Regions from separate parts of the Pseudoalteromonas sp. NEC-BIFX-2020_015 genome, predicted to be linked through region 3. Evidence: predicted binding sites of a transcription regulator. Region 3 holds the regulator's gene; each other region holds the start of a gene.

Region 1 (8,011 bases), on a different contig from region 3:
TGTAGTAATTGTGGCTCGCCAATAATGATCTTGATTTTAGATAATAATAATAATCGTGCGATAGGCTTAAATGCGGCGCTTACTTTCATTGGTGAAGCGGTGCAATTACTTGATGAACAAAATTTTGAGCAGATATGTTCCAGCTTTGATAAAAAAGAGTGCATGGTTATTCTTGGTGCACTCAATGACCTTGAGCATGAAGCTGTAATTAAAAAATACCCGACACTTCCCTTTTTATTGATTGGCGAAACACTTAAACCATTACTAAGTATTGCTAATGTAGTCGGCCTTATCTGTGAGCCGTTTACTCATGATGTGACTACTCAATTACTGCATGATTGCCAACAGTATCAGCGGATGCTGCCAAATGAACATAAGCACGCAAAACCACATAAAACCTTTGATGGGTTAGTCGGTGAAACAGAAGCTGTTAAAGATGTGCGTTTTTTGATTGAGCAAGTGGCGAAAACTGATGCAAACGTACTTATATTAGGTGAGTCAGGCACTGGTAAAGAAGTTGTGGCTCGTAATGTACATTTGCTTTCTAAGCGCAACTCAGGACCATTTGTACCAGTCAATTGTGGTGCCATACCTGCCGAGTTATTAGAGAGTGAATTGTTTGGCCATGAAAAAGGGGCGTTTACGGGGGCTATTTCTGCTCGTAAAGGGCGTTTTGAACTTGCTCAATGCGGAACACTCTTTTTAGATGAAATTGGTGATATGCCGCTGCAAATGCAAGTGAAGCTTTTGCGTGTGTTACAAGAGCGAAGTTACGAAAGGGTTGGTGGCACTAAGGCAATTCAAGCTGATGTTCGCGTAATCGCGGCAACGCATAGAAACCTTGAGATGATGATTGAGCAAGGGAGCTTTCGCGAAGATTTATATTATCGTTTAAATGTCTTTCCAATTGAAAACCCATCGCTTAATGAGCGCGCAGATGACATCCCATTATTACTGAAAGAATTAATGCGTCGTGTAAATGAACAAAGTGGTACAACTGCTAAATTTACAGAGCGGGCAATTGATAGCTTAAAGGAACATGCATGGCCAGGTAATATTCGTGAACTAGCAAATTTAGTGGAACGTATGGTCATAATGTTCCCTGATAAAGTCGTTGATATCCCCGATTTACCAGCCAAATACCGTTATATTGAAGTAGAAGCATACGAACCACAGTACCCAGAAGAATTAATGGAACGTGATGCATTTAATGATATCTTTAGCGCAGGTTTTAGTGATTATGATGATGAACCTGATGTTGAAGTTAGTCAGTCTTCAGTTGATTTACTTCCCAATGAGGGAATTGAGTTAAAGGATTATTTGGCAGAATTAGAAATAAGCCTGATCACTCAGGCCTTAGAGCGTTATGATTATGTGGTAGCACGTGCAGCCGAAATTTTAGGGGTACGCCGTACAACCTTAGTTGAAAAGATGAAAAAATATAACTTATCACGAGATTAATTCGGGGTAGTTTTCATCTTCTTAGTAACTGAAGTTCGACTCAGTAGCAGCGATTTTACATCGCGAACCGTAAACAAGCGCGTGATAAATCTGAGCCTACTATACCCAAGTCACCTCAATATGCAGTTTCAGTTGAAGTTAAAAGCGATTTAGGCAAGGCATTGATTGCAAATAATAGTGGTTCTATTGTTAAAATCAATAACGCAGTATAAATCGCTTTTAAACCAACCCATTGGGCGTTTCACAGGCGCTTACTCTCATCGTTGTTACTTCTTAAAAGGGACTGCCATTGTTGCAAAGTAACGCCTTGATATTAAGCCCCTGTGAAACGCTGAAGTCTGCATCTTGAGGTGGCTTGGGTATATACCCCATAGACGGAAATTTGTTTCTCATATGTTTTGCTTGTTGAAAATTAACCTAACGCGCTAAAGCACGTCCTAGGGTTTTCTTCTTTAAACTCTTTTTACTCAGCTTAAAGTTATTTTGTACAAAGAGAATATTCTCTAGCGTCTAGTATTGCTCAATAATCTCAGCTTTGCGGAAACAGTCATTACTGTGATCGTTTACCATGCCACAGGCCTGCATATGGGCGTACACGGTGGTTGGCCCTAAAAATTTAAAACCTCGTTTTTTTAAATCTTTTGCAAACGCAGTTGATGCCTCGGTAATCGCGGGGTAGTCACTGAGTTTGTCTAAATCACTTACTAACGGCTTACCACCCACAAACTGCCATTGGTAGTGACTAAAGCTACCAAACTCTTGCTGAATTTCGATAAAACGTTTTGCATTATTTATTGTCGCTGCAATTTTTAGCCGGTTGCGAACAATTGTTTCATCAAGCATTAATCGTTCAATATCGTGTTCGTTCATTAACGCGACTTTTTCTACATCAAAATCTAAAAAAGCACGACGATAGCCACTGCGTTTTTTTAAAATTGTATACCAACTTAATCCTGCTTGTGCTGATTCAAGGGTAATAAACTCAAACAGTTTTTGGTCATTATAAAGTGGCACGCCCCATTCATCGTCGTGATATTTAACATAGTCTTCTTTACTGGTATCGAGCCAAGGGCAGCGACATGCATTTTCTTTACTCATTGAATAATCCTTTCTTTTAAAACCGATGTCATTTTTTTGTCGCGCAAATTTAAAGCTAACATTATGAAAATAAACATTAATAATAGTGGTATGAATCGTGCATTTAACTCGTTAGAAACGATTTATAAGAGTATCGATTATGGCCTTAGCTAATGTCTTGAAACCACAATTTATCACAGCTACCCAATATAACCCATGCCTTCAGCAAGAAGAGTATGTGGGTGAGCTTAGTGAGCTGCGTCAACAAGCCAGCTGGTTAAGCCACTTAGTTGATACTATGCCTGCGGGAGTTGTGGTGCTAGATGCCAGAGGCATGATCGCAAAAGCCAATCAAATAGCGATTGATATGCTTGGCGAGCCACTTGAAGGTGAAAAGTGGTTTAGCGTGATCCAGCGCTCTTTTCGACCTCAGCAGGATGATGGTCATGAAGTATCACTCAAAGATGGTCGCTTAATTAAATTAGAAATAACGGCGTTGACACCAGAGCCTGGACAGTTAATTTTAATGACAGATTTAACTGAAACGCGTCGTTTACAAACACGAGTTGCACATATGCAACGTTTGAGTGCACTGGGTAAAATGGTGGCATCTTTAGCTCATCAAGTGCGTACACCATTATCTGCGGCTATGTTATATGCCGCTAATTTAGGATCCAAGCGTTTACCTGAAAGCTCTCGAGGCAGTTTTCATACAAAATTAATGTCACGGTTAAAAGATCTCGAAACGCAGGTGAACGATATGCTGTTATTTGCAAAAAGCGGCGATCAGCAAGTGGTAGAGCAGGTGTCTATGCAGCAGCTATTAACAGAAGTGAAAATGGGTGCTGATGCGATGGTTGCACTAAACAATTGCGAACTTGAGGTTAGCCTACCGGATCCTGATGTTGAAATTGTCGGTAATAAAACGGCGTTGGCGAGTGCTATTCAAAACCTTGTCCATAATAGTATCCAAGTTATTGGTGCTGGCGCGAAAGTTTACGTAAGTGCGCAACGTGATGAAGATGAGCCTGAGTTTGTCCGGATCAGTGTTAATGATAATGGTCCCGGTATTGATTTAACGCAAGCTGATAAGTTATTTGAACCATTTTATACCACTAAAAGCCAAGGCACAGGGTTGGGCTTAGCAGTGGTTAGCTCAGTGACAATTGCTCACCAAGGGCGAGTTGATGTTGCTAATAATACACAGGGCGGTGCTTGCTTTAGCTTGCTGCTGCCTATTTGTGCAGAATCAAAGTCAGTGGAGGTCATATGAGTAACAATACGATTTTAGTTGTAGAAGATGATGCAGGGCTTCGAGAGGCTTTGATCGACACGTTAGAAATGTCAGGAATTGATTGTGTTGCGGCTGATAGCGCTGAACAAGCAATGGTTTTATTGAAAAAAGATAGCTTTTCTTTAGTCGTAAGTGATGTGCAAATGGGGGCGATGAGTGGTCTTGATTTATTGCGGAGCATTAATTTAAATCACCCTGATTTACCAGTATTGATGATGACAGCATATGCAACAATCGATGATGCGGTTGAGGCAATGCGTTTAGGTGCGATTGATTATATGGCTAAGCCATTTGCGCCAGAAGTGTTACTCAATATGGTGAGCCGCTATTTACCAGAACCAGAAAAAGAAACGGATGGCCCAATTGTCGCAGATCCGAGCAGTATTCAATTATTAGAGCTTGCTTGTAAAGTTGCTAAATCTGATGCCAGTGTAATGGTGTTAGGCCCAAGTGGCTCAGGTAAAGAAGTATTAGCACGGTTTATTCATGATAAATCAGATCGTGCAGATCAGCCTTTTGTCGCAATTAATTGCGCTGCGATCCCAGAGAATATGCTTGAAGCGACCTTATTTGGTTATGAAAAAGGCGCATTTACAGGTGCAATCCAAGCTTGCCCTGGGAAATTTGAGCAAGCACAAGGTGGTACGATTTTACTTGATGAAATCACCGAAATGGATTTAAGCCTGCAAGCTAAGCTACTACGTGTACTGCAAGAGCGTGAAGTTGAACGTTTAGGTGGTCGAAAAACGATTAAATTGGATGTTAGAGTATTAGCCACTAGTAACCGTGACCTAAAAGAGGCCGTAAGTGAGCATCAATTTAGAGAAGATCTTTATTACCGTTTAAATGTGTTTCCATTGATGTGGCGCCCACTTTGTCAGCGCCCTGGTGATATTATTATATTGGCAAAGCATTTAATTGAGCGTCATATTAGTAAAAGCAAAGAGCCAATGGCACAACTTAGTCTATCAGCGCAGGATAAATTATTATCACACGCTTGGCCTGGTAATGTGCGTGAGCTTGATAATGTGATCCAGCGCGCATTAATACTGCGCCACGGTGATGTGATCGATGAAAATGCTATTTTTATCGAAAATCTAACAACGGCTCCATTAACCACCGCTTTAGCTAGCAATCCATTACCTGCTGACACAGCAAGCTCATTGAGTAATGAAGCGTATTACGACGTACAAGTGCCGACAATTAAAGCAAAAGCAACACACAGTGAGCCATTGCTTAGTACGGACTCTGGCAGCTACAAAGATGAATTAAAAGATAAAGAACATCGCATTATTTTAGAAACGCTTTCTCGCTGTCAAGGTAAGCGAAAAGATGTTGCTGAGACTTTAGGGATCAGTCCGCGAACATTACGCTATAAATTGGCGCAAATGCGTGACTTAGGTATTGCATTACCAGCCTAACTTTTATAAATATACGCTCAGTGCTCACTGAGCGTTCTTCCGTCAAAACTCTGACAAGTTAAATTAAACTGTAACTAACTGTATTTAAATGACTATTTTATGGCACGTTTTGTGCTTTATCTAGTTATAAGTAAATTGTATCGTCAGAGATCATTATGAAAATTGAAAACAGTGCATTATTCCAAGAAATGCAATCCATGGCTCTTGAAACAAGCCGTGGTAATCAAGTAAATAACATACCAACTGAAGCGCAACCAACGTCATCAGCACAATTTGGTGATTTACTTACTAGCGCGTTAAATACGGTCGATGGCCATCAAAAAGAAGCGAAACAAAAGGTGACGGCCTTAGAAATGGGGGACCGCAGTGTTTCGTTAGCTGAAGTGATGATCGCATCACAGAAATCATCTGTCGCTTTTGAAGCGACCGTTCAGGTTCGTAATAAGCTTGTAGAGTCTTACAAAGAAATCATGAACATGCCTGTTTAACTAGGTAGTGGAGAATTATTGTGGCGCAATCTAATCAATCAACAGATCTTGCTTTAGCTGGTGGCGGTATCGACCAAAACGATAGTGAAGAGCAACAAGAACAAAAGTCAGGCTATTTAAGTGCTCTTAATGGTGTTGATATATTACGTCAAGCAACACTGCTGATTGCTTTAGCTATTTGTCTTGCGATTGCAATTTTTGTGATTATTTGGGCAAAACAACCAGATATGCGACCACTTGGAAAAATGCCAACAGAAGAGCTTATCCAAACTCTCGACTTTTTAGATGCACAAAAAATTGAATATCAGCTCGATGGTAACGTTATTTCTGTTGAAGAAGGCGAATATCAAAGCATTAAATTATTAATGACTCGAGAAGGGTTAGAGCAATCCCCAAATTCTGGTACTGATATTATCATGCAAGATATGGGTTTTGGTGTAAGCCAACGTTTAGAGCGTGAACGTTTAAAGCACGGTCGTGAGCAACAGCTTGCACGAACTATTGAAGAACTAAAAAATGTTACCCGCGCCAAAGTATTACTAGCCATCCCAAAAGAAAATGTGTTTGCTCGTCGTGAGAAAAAACCATCAGCAACCGTTGTGCTAACACTTAAGCGTGGACGTATGCTTAGTAGTGAAGAAGTTGATTCTATTGTTGATATTATAGGTTCAGCGGTTCAAGGCTTGGAACCTGCACGAGTTACAGTTACAGATCAAAATGGTCGATTATTAAATTCTGGTTCACAAAGTTCACTTGCGTCACGCTCACGTAAAGAATATGAAGTAGAGCGCAAACGTGAGCAGGAATACCTCGAAAAAATTGATAGTATTCTAATTCCGGTACTGGGCTTGGGCAATTATACTGCGCAAGTAGATTTAAGCATGGATTTCAGTTCAATTGAAGAAACCCAAAAACGTTATAATCCTGATTTACCGGCAGTGAGAAGTGAAACAACATTTGAAGAAAGTAACATCGGTGGTCTTGCAATCGGCATACCTGGTGCTTTGTCAAACCAACCTCCTGCAAATTCAGACATACCAGAAGTAGCAGGTCAAGGCGGAGCTGGCTCAGGTACTTCACCAAGTCGTAGTCATAAAGAAGCCACAAGAAATTACGAATTAGATACCACAATTTCTCATAAGCGTCAGCAAACAGGTGTGATACGTCGTATCAGTGTTTCTGTTGCGGTAGATTACTTAGCAACAGCAGGGGAAAATGGTGAAACGACCATGGTGCCTCGCTCAATCGAAGCGCTGTCAAATATTCGTCGTTTATTGCAAGGTGGTGTAGGTTTTGATTTACAACGAGGTGATGCGCTTGAAGTTGTGACCGTTCCTTTTGTTCGAGAGGAAATGGGGTTAGCGATTGAAGTACCAATTTGGGAGCAAAGCTGGTTTATGAAGATCGTTCGTTTAGTGCTCGGTTTCTTAGTCATTGTTGTGCTTATAATGGCCGTTGTTAAACCAATGCTTAAACGCTTAATCTACCCAGATGATACGCTTGAAGAGTATGACGATGACGCACTTAGTTCAGGTGTAGATATTGGAGACAATACGCTGGATATGCTAAATAAAGATTTTGATTCTGCTTCGGTTGGCTTCTCAAGTGATGGTACACTACAGTTACCAGACCTACATGGCGACGAGGACTTGCTCAAAGCTGTACGTGCCCTTGTAGCTAATGAACCTGAACTCTCCTCACAAGTTGTGAAAGCGTGGTTAACAGAAGATGACTGATCAAGACCAAGAACAAAAACAACTACCAACAGCGTTTGATGTTGATAAATTAGACGGTGTAGATAAAGCCGCAATCTTATTGCTGAGTTTATCTGAAGAAGATGCTGCGCAAATATTAAAACATCTTGAACCTAAGCAAGTTCAAAAGGTGGGTATGGCAATGGCTGCGGTAGATGACCTATCGCAAGCTAAAATCAGCGCAGTACATAACTTGTTCATAGAGCAAATCCAAAGCTTTAGCACGATAGGCTTCCAATCAGAAGACTTTATTAAAAAAGCACTGACAGCAGCCTTAGGTGAAGATAAGGCGGCAAGTCTTATTGATCAAATTGTAATGGGATCAGGTGCTAAAGGTCTGGATTCTCTTAAGTGGATGGACTCAAAGCAAGTTGCTAACATTATTCGCAACGAGCATCCGCAAATTCAAACCATTGTTTTATCGTATTTAGAGCCAGAACAATCAGCTGAAATATTAGCGCAATTCCCTGAAAAAGTACGTTTAGATTTAACCATGCGTATTGCTAATTTAGAAGA
Region 2 (6,952 bases), on a different contig from region 3:
TCATAGTTTAAAGCAATGCATAGATGCACTGGGTACAGAGCAACCGAATATACGTATTCATTTAAACCCAGAAGACATAGAGCTTATTAAAAATAGTTACACAGAAGAGGCATTGGCAGTGAGTGGTTGGCAACTAATACCAGAGCCCACTTTAGAACGTGGTGGTTGCCAAGTTAAAACAGCACAATCATCAATTGATATGACAGTCAAAACCCGCGTCAAAGAAACGTTGGATAGCTTTTTGCATAGTAGTGGTATCTAAGTATATTACTGGCTTGCTATGAGTAGTCAATCGCGCCCTTTAAGTGAACGTTTACAAAAATATCAAAAGCATATTCACGTACCAGTCCCTGCGGTCGCAGGTATTTTAACGCGTGTTGTTGGTTTAACTTTAGAAGCAAAAGGCTTGCGCGCGCCAGTAGGTAGCCAGTGTAAAATTGAAACCATGCATGGTTTTGTTGATGCAGAAATTGTGGGTTTTAACGACCAAACATTGTATCTCATGCCTAATGATCACATCTCAGGGGTGCTACCTGGCGCACGAGTAATACCTCAAGTTAATGAAACCGGACTTCCAGTTGGTATGTGTCTACTTGGGCGCGTTGTTGATGGATTAGGCCGCCCATTAGATGGACTTGGTCCGATCAATGCTGAACATCATCTTAAATTTGCACAAAATTCGATAAACCCTTTATCTCGCAGACCTATCAGTCAACCGATGGATGTGGGGGTGCGTGCCATAAATTCAATTATTACAGTAGGGCAAGGCCAGCGAATGGGCTTGTTTGCAGGTTCTGGTGTCGGTAAATCAGTATTACTAGGGATGATGACCAGAGGGTCTGAGGCTGATGTGATTGTGGTTGGTTTAGTTGGTGAGCGTGGACGAGAAGTTAAAGAATTTATTGAGGAAATTTTAGGCGTCGAGGGACGAAAGCGCTCAGTTGTGGTTGCAGCGCCAGCCGACTCGTCACCTTTAATGCGTCTAAAAGGGTGCGAAAGTGCCGTCACAATCGCGGAGTATTTTCGCGACCAAGGGTTAAATGTTTTGCTATTACTTGATTCTGTTACGCGTTATGCAATGGCTCAGCGTGAAATAGCGTTAGCGGTTGGTGAGCCGCCTGCCACAAAGGGGTACCCACCATCAGTATTTGCGAAACTGCCAGCCTTGGTTGAGCGCGCTGGTAATGGTGGCGAAGGGCAGGGTTCTATCACTGCATTTTTTACTGTGCTGAGTGAAGGCGATGATATGCAAGATCCTATTGCGGATGCTGCGCGCGCGATTTTAGATGGGCATATCGTACTATCGCGAGAGCTCGCTGACAGTGGCCATTATCCTGCCATTGATATTGAAAAATCGATTTCACGGGTGATGCCACAAGTTGTGTCTGAGCCACATATGCAGCAAGCTCGAGTACTTAAACAAGTTTATTCTATGTATCAACAGAATAAAGATATGATCACTTTAGGAGCATATCAAAAAGGTACGGACCAGATGCTCGATCAAGCTATTAATATGATGCCAAGAGTAAACGCTTTTTTGCAACAAGGCATGAAAGATGTGATCAGCTATGACGAAGGTCTGCAAGGGCTGGCTCAATTATTAGGACAAGCATAATGACGAAAAATAAACTTGATTTAGTGCTTAGACTAGAAACTGAGAAAGAAGAATCACTAAGGATGAATTATCTGCAGGCGCAGCAACATCTGCAAAGTAATCAACAAAAGCTGCAAGGTTTGAATGACTTTCGGTTGGAGTATACGCAACAACTTCACTTAAAAGGTCAGTCAGGTTTAAGCAGTGCTGGTTTTAGTCAGTATCATGCCTTTATCGCAAAAATAGAAGAAGCAATACGCCAACAAGCAAATACTGTAAATACAGCAAAACAGGTTGTATCACAGCGACAAAGCTTATGGTTAAAGCAACAAATTAAAGCTAAGGCAGTAGCTAAATTAATAGAAAAACAGCAACTTAAAGCAAATGTTATTGCTCAAAAAAATGAACAGAAAATGTTAGATGAATTTTCGTCAAATCAATTTTATCAAAGGCGCCGCGCTTTATAACGAGTGCAGTAATAGTGAGGCTAAGTTATTTTCTGCTTTTTTTACCTTAGGCACATAACTTGCTTTATTTATCAGTGAAGTATTTATTCTGGCAAGCTGCGGCGGCAAGTTGCCACTTATTATGTAGGTGAATTATGGCGATTAGTGATCTATCAGTACTCATTTCAACTGAACAAGATGTCCAGCTAACTAAAAAGGGCAGTGAAGCCAAAGATCCGCAAAGTACAGCAAGTGATTTTTTTAGTCTTTTGCAAAATGCAAGTGATAATACTGACGTATCGGATAAAAAAATTAAAGAGCATGCAGATGTATCGGATAAAAAAAATAAACTAGAACCACTTGAAAGTGACGGTGAGTTAACGAACTCAGGTGATGATATGCTTGCACATATCAACGCCGCTAATAATATCGATACACGAGTTAATACTCCAAAAATAACAAATACACTCGGTGATTTACTAGATTACAAGGCACCTGAAAAGTTTGATACTTCAATTTCATATACAAAGTCACCTCGGCCAATTGATAGTACAATACCAATTATTGACCCACCAACAGTTGACGATATCAATGAATTACAAAGTCATAAATTGGCAGTAGTGAGTGAGAGAACTGTCATCTCAGAAGCAATAGATAAACAGTTAGATGTAAAATCAAATATAAACTCAGGTGATTCAGTTACACCAATAATACCTATTGAGCCCTTTATTGATGAGGTTAAAAGTGTAGATACATTATCACAAGACTCAGCCACTCATCCCGTGCAAAGTATGTTGAATGCGACATCGTCAATAGAAAAAGGAGAGCAACAAACGACTACGTCAGTTAGTCAAATAGTTCAAACAGTAAGTATTGAAAGAAGAATTATTAAAAGTGGCTCAGATGAAAAAGCGGTTGGTATACCTTTAAGTAATGAATCTAAACAACATACTGAAAAAAGTATGTTGATTGAGCAAGGTAAAGTATATACATCGAATCAACTCGATACTAAGAACCCTGTAAGTAAAGATGATGTGGTGCTTAAGGAAGATGCTAAGCCTATACCTCTTGATAAGTTACAAAGTACAGCGTCATTAGTATCCGAAAATAAAGCGACACAGACAGCTTCTATATTACAAAGCGATAAAACACAGAAAGTTGAAGTGCCTAATAAAGTTGAAGTGCCTAATAAAGATAATAACGCAGCGGATAGACTAAATAACACATCTACAGATAACCTAGATAAACGCGTAATGACTAGCAACAATCTTACAAATACAGCGCAAGAAATTAAAAGTCAGGTGGCATCATCTTCACAGCATTTAGTTAAGGAAGCAGCTATAGCGGATAAGGCAGCAAATATATTACCAAGTGATATTGAGATAGAAAAAGCAAGTAAAGCACTACTTAATAGCCAGTCAGCGACAGAGATAAAAAGTAACCCTGTATTAGCTAATCTAACAGATGAACAGCGTAAAACCCTTCAGAGTCAAGCTGCTGTGATAGTTGAGGAGGGGGTGACGCCGGCTAAACTTGATACCTTTAAACAATATATTACTGAGTTAGTAAACAAAAATGAAAAAGTAGCTCAAAATACAGTTGAAAAACCATTATTAATGTCGCAATCAGAAAAAGTAAGTAAAGAGGTTGATGTTGCGATTGGACAGTTAAATAATGCTGATAAGCAGGCCTTGAGGACTCAATTACAACAGTTTTTAGCAACGGCACAGCCAAAAGGCGCGGCATTAAATAATGTGACGGCGGTTATTGATAAACTTGATCAATTGCACGTGGCCGCGGACACTCAAAAATCAGAAAAAGTGATCCCCCCCCAAAGTGCTCAAGTTTTAAATAGTACAGCTGCAAGCATTGTAACAAGTCCAGAGACTAGCAAAGCTCAGACTTCGCAAGAGGCATTGATTAAGTCAGTTACACAAGAGGCCGTAGTAAAATCAGAGACGCAACAAGCAGTGATAAAAGATGCATTGCTTGAAAGTCATAACAAAGAACAGGTTTTACCGCGAGAGTCAGCAGTAGGGCGTATCAATCAGTTATTTGGACAAATTACAGGGCAGGTCGCAACACTTGCAGCGCCAATAGCTGAAAGTAGTGAGCAGCGTTATCAGCAAGAAATTACAGATATGCAGGTTTTACAAGCTCAACAGGCAAGCCCAACGTCGCAAACAAAACAAGTGAACTTGGATCCAACATTACTCCAAGCATTAAACATAGTGAAAAGTGATGCCGCAAAATTATTGCAAGAGCGAGTGAGTGCCTTATTAAGTATCAATAATAAAGAAGCTGAGATTCGCCTTGATCCACCAGAAATGGGTAGCATGCAAATACGTATTCGCAGCGACGCAGAGCAAGCACAAATTAACTTTGTAGTACAGAATCAACAAGCTAAAGAAGCACTCGAACAATCAATGCCAAAATTACGAGAAATGTTAGCTCAACAAGGTATTGAATTAGGTGAAAGCAGTATTGAGCAAGGTAATAGCCAAAATGGATCTGGAGCGGATGAGCAATCGCAAAGTAGTCAGCATGCAAATAATCAGCAGAAAAATGAGAGTGAAAGTACATTAGCTGAGCAAAATACGAGAATGTCAGGACAACAATCGACATCATCAATAGATTACTACGCCTAACACCTGCTATTATAAAAGCATAAGAATAAATAACTTGATGGGCATACGATACTCGTAATATGCCCATTATTAAGGCATAGAGGAAACCATCATGGCAGAAGAAGCAAATTTAGAAATTGAAGATGGCGGTAAGAGTAAGAAAAAGCTAATAATTATTATTGCTGCTGCAGTGCTTGTTATCGGTGGTGCCGTTGGATTTTTCTTAATGTCTGGCTCTGATTCACCAGAAGAAACATTAGCTGAAGAAACGGTTACAACTCAAGAAGCTGAAAGTTCAACATCGGGGGCTTCTGTTGGCAGTGCTTTATATGTTGCAATGCCACGACCATTTGTATTTAACGTCCCAGGAGCTAGCAGAGACCGCATAGTGCAAATAAAAGTACAATTATTAGTACGTGGTGATGTAAATGAAGAAACAGCTAAAAAACATATACCCTTAATTGAAAGTACACTTTTGGGTGTACTTTCAACCACTACAGCTGATGAGTTAGGAACGAGCGAAGGTAAAGAAACGCTTCGCGTTGCTGCCCTTGATAAGGTGCAAGCGGCGCTCACTGATGTTGAAGGAAGCAAAGTTATTGAGCGGGTATTATTCACCGGCTTTGTGATGCAATAAGGGGTCAGCGTGAGCGATTTATTATCCCAAGACGAAATTGATGCCCTCTTACATGGTGTTGATGATGTTGAAGAGGAAGATATACAAGATGGTGAAGATGGTAGTGGTAATACACTCCAATATGATTTCTCCTCACAAGACCGTATTGTTCGTGGCCGCATGCCAACGTTGGAAATTGTTAACGAGCGCTTTGCTCGCCATATGCGGATCAGTTTATTTAATATGATGCGACGTACGGCAGAAGTATCCATAAATGGCGTGCAAATGATAAAGTTTGGTGAATATATCCACACTTTATTTGTGCCAACAAGTTTGAACATGGTGCGTTTTCGTCCTCTAAAAGGGACTGGATTGATCACCATGGAGGCACGGTTAGTATTTATTTTAGTGGATAACTTCTTTGGTGGTGACGGCCGTTACCATGCAAAAATAGAAGGCCGTGAATTTACTCCCACCGAACGACGTATTGTGCAAATGCTACTAAAAATAATCTTTGAAGATTATAAAGAAGCATGGGCGCCGGTTATGGATGTCTCATTTGAATATCTTGATTCAGAAGTAAACCCTGCTATGGCGAATATTGTGAGCCCCACAGAAGTGGTGGTAATAAGCTCATTCCACATTGAATTAGATGGCGGCGGCGGGGATTTTCATATTGCACTTCCATATTCCATGCTTGAACCTATTCGTGAACTACTCGATGCCGGTGTGCAATCAGATACAGAAGATACAGATCTTCGCTGGAGTAAGGCGCTGCGCGATGAAATAATGGATGTAGAAGTTGAAATGTCAACGCAACTACTTGAAGTTGATTTAACTTTAGCGCAAATTATGGAACTTAAAGCTGGCGATATAATTCCAGTTGAAATGCCTGAACATATTACTGTATTTGTTGAAGACTTACCTACCTATAGGGCGAAAATGGGTCGCTCTCGCGATAATGTAGCTTTACAAATCAGTGAAAAAATTAAACGTCCTGAATCAGTTAAATCAGAACTGCACGTCTTTACTAAAGGTGGCAAAAAACTTGATTCAGATGCAGAATTAGCAGAACTAGAAGATGACTTACACCTTTCAGATGGTGTAGATTTAGACTGGTAAAGAAATAGGGTTAAATGTATGAGCGATGACCAAGATACAATGGATGAGTGGGCTGCTGCGTTAGCTGAAGCAGAAGGCACCGATGATAGCGGCGATGCACAACTTGCTGAACTTGATGAGTTAAGTGATGCTAAGCATGAAATGAGCAGCGATGAAAAGCGCAAGCTTGATACTATTTTAGATATACCCGTTACAATTTCAATGGAAGTTGGGCGATCTAAAATTAATATTCGTAATTTACTTCAGCTAAACCAAGGCTCGGTTGTTGAACTAGATCGCGTTGCGGGTGAACCATTAGATGTACTCGTTAATGGTACCTTGATCGCGCATGGAGAGGTTGTCGTCGTAAATGATAAATTTGGTATTCGCTTAACTGACGTAATAAGCCAGGTTGAACGGATTAAAAAACTGCGATGAGCAGTTGGCTTTTATTATCAACAGCGAGCAGCTCAGTCATACCGAAAGCTGCCGCTTCTGGCGATTTAATCTCGATGGTTATGTCATTAGTCATGGTGCTAGTATTGATAGTGATACTGGCTTTTTTGGT
Region 3 (8,011 bases):
ATCGTAAAATTTTGTAATATTTCATGTAAAAGTAACCTAGCTTACATATTCACCTCTAAATACCTCCTTACTACGTTACTTTTAAAGGCAAATCTAACAAGTTGACCTGATTCTTTTATTTATACTTTCAGGTTCGCTTTTGTTACTATTTGCAGCCATCTCATTTTGAATAATTGGCGTAAAATAATGGTGACATCATTTGTCATTTTAATTCTGGGTTTTGCAGCTCTGGTCTGGAGTGCTGATCGCTTTGTTTACGGTGCTGCTGCATTAGCTAAAAACTTAGGGATCCCTACTTTAATTATCGGTTTAACGGTTGTTGCAATGGGCTCATCCGCACCTGAAATGATGGTGTCTGCCTCTGCTGCACTCGCGGGTAAAACAGACACAGCTGTGGGTAATGCCGTAGGGTCAAATATCACCAATATTCTTTTAGTACTTGGCATTACAGCATTATTCAGACCTTTATGTGTTTCTTCAACAACTTTAAAGCGTGAAATGCCCCTTGTGCTGTTAGTGTCAGTTGCTGCTTGGTATATTTTTTCTGATAACTATTTTTCATTTTTTGAAGGTATTGCGCTAATCATTGGCTTTGTTATATTTATTGTCGGTCTTATTTTTGTATCTATTCGAGCAAAAAACGAAGCAGATGACCCGTTTGTAAGCGAAGCATGTGAAGATGTGCCTGACAATGTAACAACTAAGTCGGCGCTTTTTTGGTTAGTCATTGGCATGATATTACTGCCAATCAGTTCGCATTTTTTAGTTGGTTCAGCCGTTGACATAGCACAGTACTTTGGTTTGAGTGACTTAGTTATCGGTCTAACAATTATTGCCATTGGTACAAGCTTGCCAGAACTTGCAGCATGTATTGCTGGGGTCCTTAAAAAAGAAGATGACTTAGCTTTAGGTAATATCGTTGGTTCAAACTTATTTAACATATTAGCCGTATTGCCACTGGCTGGTATTATAAACCCATCGATCATTGACCCTTCAGCAGCAAACCGCGATGCATTAATAATGATTGGTGCAACCATCGCATTAATTGCCATGTCCTTGAGTTTTAGAGGGTCACGACGTATTACTCGAGTAGAAGGTGGCATATTACTGATCTCATTTTTAGTATACCAAGGTTATATTTTCAGCCAAGTTGCTTAATGCACCTCATAAAATGGATAACACAATGACGCAGTTAAATTTTATTGAACAAGGTAAACGAGTCCTTGAAATAGAACGCCAAGCCCTTGCTGATATTGCTCAATACCTTGATCATAATTTTAATCAAGCCTGCCAACTAATGTATCAATGCAGCGGTCGGATTATTGTCGTAGGCATGGGTAAATCTGGCCATATTGGTAATAAAATAGCGGCAACGTTAGCCAGCACAGGTACCCCTGCTTTTTTTGTACATCCAGGAGAGGCAAGCCACGGCGATTTAGGTATGATCACACGTGATGATGTGGTTATTCTTATCTCTAATTCAGGTGAAACCAGTGAAGTATTAAACATTATCCCGGTCATAAAGCGCCTTGGTGCAAAAATGATCGCAATGACCGGCAATCCTGACTCATCAATGGCTACATGGGCTGATGTTCACGTATGCGTTAAAGTAAGCCAAGAAGCATGCCCGCTTGGCCTTGCCCCAACAGCAAGCACAACAGCCACGCTTGCTATGGGGGATGCAATGGCAGTTGCCCTACTGGAAACGCGAGGTTTTACTGCTGACGACTTTGCACTATCACACCCTGGTGGAAGTTTAGGCAAACGCTTATTGCTGTGCTTAAAAGATATTATGCATACTGGCAATACAACGCCTATCATCAAAGACACGCAATGTATTAAAGACGCGTTAATTGAAATGTCGGCTAAAGGCTTGGGCATGACCGCTATAGTTGATAATTCGGGTCAACTTGCTGGCTTGTTCACAGATGGTGATTTGCGCCGAATTTTAGAGCAACGAATTGATATTCACAGTACTTTAATTAGTCACGTAATGACCCGTTCTTGCACAACCGCTACAGCCGATATGCTAGCAGCCGAGGCGCTTAATATCATGGAGAATAAACGCATTAATGGCTTAATTGTCATTGATGAAAATCACCACCCTATTGGCGCACTTAACATGCAAGATTTGCTAAAAGCAGGAGTTTTATAATGCAATTTGCAGACTTATACCAACCACTTTCAGACGATGCGCAAACCCGCGCCAAAAAAGTTAAATTACTTATTTGTGATATTGACGGGGTATTCTCTGATGGCCGTATTTATCTTGGTAACCAAGGTGAAGAACTAAAAGCCTTCAATACTAAAGACGGTTTTGGTATCAAAGCGCTTATCAATAGTGGTTTTGAAGTAGCCGTGATCACAGGCCGCCATTCACAGATAGTTCAGCAACGAATGACTAGCCTAACTGTACCGCATATCTACCAAGGCCAAGAAAACAAGTTGCACGCTTATCAAGAGCTAAAAGATAAACTCCAGTTAAGTGACGAACAAATTGCCTATATCGGCGATGACGGTCCTGATTTACCGGTTATGGAACTGGTTGGCTTTGCAGTTGCTGTAAATGACGCACACCCGCTAATTAAGCGACTATCACATTACACAACAATGCTACCCGGTGGCTTTGGTGCAGTACGCGAGCTAACTGACCTATTAATGCTAGTTAATGGAAAACCATTGACCAGTGAAGGGACTAGCTCATGAATAGTGCGCGTTTAATATTAAGCGTATTATTTATAGGTTTTATGGCGTGGTTGTGGCTCCCGTACTTTAGCCAAACAACGACCACGGTAAAAAATCAAGAAGATGTGATAGCAAAACCTGATTATACCGCGGTCGAATTAAAGCAAACCGCATTTGATGAGCAAGGTAAAATTAGCCACAAAGTAACCGCAGCAAAAATGGAACTTTATCAGCAGTTAGGATTTACTTACTTTGAAAAGCCTATTTTTACTTTATATAATCAACAGCAAACGTGGCAAATCAATGCGCAAGAAGCCACATTATATGAAAATAACCAGTTGATTTTAGAAGGCAATGTTGTTGCTAAAAATCTCACAAACAACGCAATGATTAAGCATATTAATGCCGATAATATCTTGGTTGATATTGAACAACAAACCATGAGTTCAGAACAGCCTGTTGAATTAATCGGACCAAATTTAAAGACCACCGGACGCGGCCTTAGAGCCGACTTAAAAGCCGAAGTGGTAGAACTTATTAACCATACGCGAACCATATATTATGACCAATAAATTTGCTCACTTACTTGTAATACCTAGCTTGTTCATTGCCCTTTCAAGCTTTGCTGAAGGTACTCTTCCACTTGCAGAACAAGTATCGATAAGCGCTGATAAACAGCTTGCACAGCTGAAAAAAAATGTCGGTATTTTTGAAAAAAACGTAGAGATAATCCATGGTAATCGTCGTATCACAGCTGATCACCTAGAAGTGCACAAACGTGAAGATTTAGGTGATAATAAGCAGCTGCTTGTTGCCACTGGAAGCCCTGCATACTTTGAAGAAAAACAAACAGATGGCACAATTATGAGCGCCAGCGCCAATGAGGTTCGTTACGATGTTGATAAACGCTATTTAACTTTAATCGGTAACGCCCAAGTCACTCAAGCAGGTCAAAAGATTAATGCCAAAAGTATTACATACGACATGGACCAACAATTAATTAGCGCTGAAAAAGATGAAAATTCAGACGAACGAGTGCATACAATATTAGTCCCAGTAAACACTAAAAAAGATAACGAAAAAGGTCAGCCATGAGCACATTAAAAGCTGAGTTTTTAGCAAAAAGTTATAAAGGCCGCCAAGTAGTAAAAAATGTAGGCTTAGAAGTCAGCGCTGGCAGCATTGTTGGCTTACTTGGCCCTAATGGCGCAGGCAAAACCACCACTTTTTACATGATTGTAGGATTAGTGCCAAGCGACAAAGGTCAAATAAGCATAGATGATAACGACATCACCTTATTGCCAATGCACAGCCGTGCACGTTTAGGGATTGGCTATTTACCGCAAGAATCTTCGATATTTCGCAAACTGACCGTTTACCAAAACCTGATGGCGATACTCGAAACCCGTAAAGAGCTAAATAAACAAGCTCGTGAAGAAGCGCTTGATGGCTTACTTGATGAATTTAGCATTCAGCACATCCGTGATAGTCAAGGTATGGCATTATCTGGTGGTGAACGCCGTCGCGTTGAAATTGCTCGCGCTTTAGCCGCAAACCCTAAATTTATCCTGTTAGATGAGCCTTTTGCTGGCGTTGATCCTATTTCGGTGTTAGATATAAAGAAGATTATTGAACATCTTAAAAACCGTGGGATAGGCGTACTTATTACCGACCACAATGTACGAGAAACCCTTGATGTTTGTGAAAAAGCCTACATAGTTTCTCATGGGGAGTTAATTGCATCAGGCACTCCTGAGCATGTACTTGCCGACCAAACAGTCCGCGACGTTTATTTGGGTGAGCAATTTAGGCTATAAAGCCACGCCCGGCTAAGGTTCTGCTAGACTTAATTATGACAACAATAAAAGGATTGTTAGAGATACATGAGGCAATCACTCCAGCTGCGCATGGGCCAGCAACTTACAATGACACCACAACTACAACAAGCTATTCGTTTGTTGCAGTTGAGCACATTAGATCTTCAACAAGAGATCCAAGAAGCACTAGATAGCAATCCATTACTTGAGGTCGATGAAAATGACTTTGGTGATGAATCAGGTGGTAAGAACGAACAAAAACAAGATACTGATGATCAAACTGTCAGTGCCTCTGCTGATGACACGCCAAGTGAATACGAACAAGAAAGCAGTGAAGCGCTAGCAAAAGATACCGTAAGCGACGAAATGGCGATGGATGTTACATGGGATGAATACATGAGCGCCGCACCAAGCTCTTCATCAGGGCCAATGCCTGAAGATGAATCTATTTATCAAGGCGCTTCATCTGAAACCCTCCACGATCACCTTATGTGGCAACTACAGCTGACACATTTTAGTCCGACTGACGAAGCTATCGCGATAGCCATTGTCGAAGCGGTTGATGACTCAGGTATTCTTACATTAAGCTGTGAAGACATTGCTGAAAGCCTAAACAAAGGTAATAACGAAGAAGAAATTGAACTTGATGAAGTTCAAGCGGTATTAAAGCGTATTCAGTTATTTGATCCGGTCGGTATTGCTGCACGCAGCCTACCTGAATGTTTATGTATTCAGCTAAATCAATTTGATCCTGCAACGCCTTGGATTAGCGAAACAAAAATGATTTTAACTGATCATATCGATTTATTAGCTAGTCGCGACTATCGTACTTTGATGAAAAAGACTAAGCTAAAGGAAGATGAACTAAAAGAAGTAATGACACTCATCCACAGCCTTAATCCAAAGCCTGCGGATACCATAGTTCGAGAAGAGTCAGAGTACGTTATTCCCGACGTGTCAGTGAAAAAAATTAAAGGCCGCTGGGTGGTAGAGCTCAACCCTGATAGCATGCCAAAAATTAGAGTTAACAGCCAATATGCGGCGATGTCGCGCTCTGTAAAATCGAGCACTGACAGCCAATTTATTCGCTCTCATTTACAAGAAGCTAAATGGTTTATAAAAAGCCTAGAAAGTCGTAATGACACATTACTCAAAGTAACGAACTGCATTGTTAAACAGCAGCAAGGTTTTTTTGAGCATGGCCCCGAGGCTATGCGACCTATGGTATTAAACGATGTTGCTGAAATGGTTGAAATGCATGAATCAACAATCTCCCGGGTAACAACCCAGAAGTACATGCATACACCACGTGGTATTTTTGAGTTAAAGTATTTTTTCTCAAGCCATGTCAGTACCGAAAATGGCGGAGAATGCTCATCGACAGCAATTCGTGCACTCATAAAAAAATTGATTGCAGCAGAAAACTCAGCTAAACCATTGAGTGATAGTAAAATTGCAGATATATTGGCAGAGCAAGGTATCAAAGTAGCTAGACGAACAATAGCAAAGTACCGTGAATCGCTAGCTATTCCACCGTCAAATCAACGTAAAAGCTTGATTTAAGGCGTAAAACCACAAGAAGGAAAATGCTTATGCAACTAAATTTAACTGGTCGTCACGTAGAAATTACTGATTCATTAAGAGACTATGTAAACAATAAGTTTGCGAAGCTTGAGAGGCATTTTGATCACATCAACAATGTCCATGTTATTCTTGACGTAGAAAAGCTCAACCAAAAAGCAGAAGCAACATTACATGTCAGTGGCGCAGAGCTATTTGCCTCAACGCAGCACCAGGACATGTATGCCGCGATTGACGGGCTCATCGATAAACTCGACCGTCAAGTTATCAAACACAAAGAGAAGCACGCTCGACACTAACACTATGAAACTAAGTTCACTTACTTGTCAGGACTGCAGTAAAGCTGCGGTCCTTTTTAATAGCAAAAAACGTATCCTCGAATTTATCAGCCAATTGGCTCATGAACGGCTTCCTCACTTATCACAACAAGACATATTGAGTGCTCTATTAAATAGAGAAAAATTAGGTAGTACAGGTATTGGCCGTGGTATCGCGATCCCGCATGGTCGCATGAGTGGCGCACAAGAACCACTCGCTTTAATTTTAGTAAGCGAACAACCAATCAATTTTGATGCCATTGATAATCGCCCCGTCGATATTTTTGTTGCACTCATCGTACCTGATGGTGACAGTGAACTTCATTTAAAGACGTTAGCTACAATTGCTGATAAACTCAACGACAAAGAGTTTTGTAAACAAATACGTAGCGCAAAAACAGACCAAGATCTATATCAAGTCATTGTTGAACAGTCGTAGTTAAAAGAAGGAGAGTTTACATGGAATTAATTATCATCAGTGGGCGCTCAGGGTCAGGTAAATCTGTCGCTTTGCGTGTATTAGAAGACCTTGGCTATTATTGTGTTGATAATATCCCTGTAAACTTATTACCGTCGTTAGTACGCAGTGTATCTGATAACTACGATAAGATTGCCGTCAGTATTGATGTGCGTAACTTACCCAAAGAACAGCAAGAGTTTAATGATATTCTTGAGTATCTTCCGGGGTTTGCAAACCCAACTCTATTTTATCTAGACAGTGACGACCAAACGCTCATTAAGCGCTTTTCTGAAACACGCCGTTTACACCCACTTTCTTTAGATTCACTGCCACTTGATTTAGCCATTAAACAAGAAAAAGTGCTATTAGATGTACTCATTACCCGCGCCGACTTTATTCTTGATACAACCGATTTAAGTGTCCACCAGCTGGCTGAATCAATTCGCGAAAAAATCTTAGGCAAAAAAGATAAAAAACTGATCATTACATTTGAGTCATTTGGTTTTAAGCATGGCATTCCTAAGGGAGCTGATTATGTATTTGATGCGCGCTTTTTACCAAACCCACACTGGGAACCTGAATTAAAGCCACTAACAGGGCTTGATCAACCGGTAAAAGATTATTTAGCGAGTCACAGCATAGTGCAAAAATTCACATGGCAAATTCAAACTTTTATGCAAACATGGTTACCACACCTTGAACGCAATAATCGTAGCTACTTAACAATTGCAATCGGCTGTACCGGTGGACAACATCGTTCAGTGTATTTAGCACAAACCATTGGCGAAAGCTTTGCAATGAGCCATAGTAATGTGAAGATTCGCCATCGCGAACAAGAATAAACGAAGAGAAACCAATGCGTTTAGAAGATACATTTTTAATAGAAAATAAGCTTGGTTTACACGCCCGTGCAGCCAGTGTATTAGCGCAACTAGCCGTGCAGTTCGATGCCAGTATTACGCTTCATCAAGATAACAAAAAAGCCGCTGGAGATAGCGTATTAGGCTTAATGTTACTTGAAAGTAGCCAAGGAAAAGAAGTAAAAGTAGTGTGCGAAGGCCCCGATGCAGAACCCGCACTAGCGGCAATAGGGCAACTTATTGCACAGAAATTTAACGAGCAAGAATAGCTCGTAGTATCGCTTTACAAAT

Evidence for each region. Region 3 encodes sigma-54, which starts transcription at its own class of promoters, with help from an activator protein. Its sites were predicted from a motif close to GTTGGCACGNNNNTNGNNT; they were not measured.
Region 1: a site for sigma-54 is predicted at 5,352-5,370, ahead of fliE (flagellar hook-basal body complex protein FliE). Genes of this name have one in related genera too.
Region 2: a site for sigma-54 is predicted at 2,108-2,126, ahead of HH219_RS07925 (flagellar hook-length control protein FliK). Genes of this name have one in related genera too.

Annotation. Positions count from the first base shown of each region.
Region 1 covers NZ_JABCJL010000008.1:59,541-67,551, forward strand. The annotation lists gene HH219_RS07875 (sigma-54 dependent transcriptional regulator) at 25-1,461, shown strand; gene HH219_RS07880 (DNA-3-methyladenine glycosylase I) at 1,972-2,559, opposite strand; gene HH219_RS07885 (ATP-binding protein) at 2,699-3,811, shown strand; gene HH219_RS07890 (sigma-54 dependent transcriptional regulator) at 3,808-5,253, shown strand; gene fliE (flagellar hook-basal body complex protein FliE) at 5,409-5,741, shown strand; gene fliF (flagellar basal-body MS-ring/collar protein FliF) at 5,762-7,477, shown strand; gene fliG (flagellar motor switch protein FliG) at 7,470-8,011, shown strand, end outside.
Region 2 covers NZ_JABCJL010000008.1:68,617-75,568, forward strand. The annotation lists gene fliH (flagellar assembly protein FliH) at 1-262, shown strand, start outside; gene fliI (flagellar protein export ATPase FliI) at 281-1,615, shown strand; gene fliJ (flagellar export protein FliJ) at 1,615-2,061, shown strand; gene HH219_RS07925 (flagellar hook-length control protein FliK) at 2,196-4,688, shown strand; gene fliL (flagellar basal body-associated protein FliL) at 4,780-5,304, shown strand; gene fliM (flagellar motor switch protein FliM) at 5,314-6,405, shown strand; gene fliN (flagellar motor switch protein FliN) at 6,424-6,822, shown strand; gene fliO (flagellar biosynthetic protein FliO) at 6,819-6,952, shown strand, end outside.
Region 3 covers NZ_JABCJL010000024.1:25,970-33,980, reverse strand. The annotation lists gene HH219_RS16255 (calcium/sodium antiporter) at 187-1,158, shown strand; gene HH219_RS16250 (KpsF/GutQ family sugar-phosphate isomerase) at 1,184-2,155, shown strand; gene kdsC (3-deoxy-manno-octulosonate-8-phosphatase KdsC) at 2,155-2,706, shown strand; gene lptC (LPS export ABC transporter periplasmic protein LptC) at 2,703-3,257, shown strand; gene lptA (lipopolysaccharide transport periplasmic protein LptA) at 3,247-3,780, shown strand; gene lptB (LPS export ABC transporter ATP-binding protein) at 3,777-4,502, shown strand; gene HH219_RS16225 (RNA polymerase factor sigma-54) at 4,569-6,065, shown strand; gene hpf (ribosome hibernation promoting factor) at 6,095-6,382, shown strand; gene HH219_RS16215 (PTS sugar transporter subunit IIA) at 6,387-6,839, shown strand; gene rapZ (RNase adapter RapZ) at 6,860-7,702, shown strand; gene HH219_RS16205 (HPr family phosphocarrier protein) at 7,717-7,989, shown strand.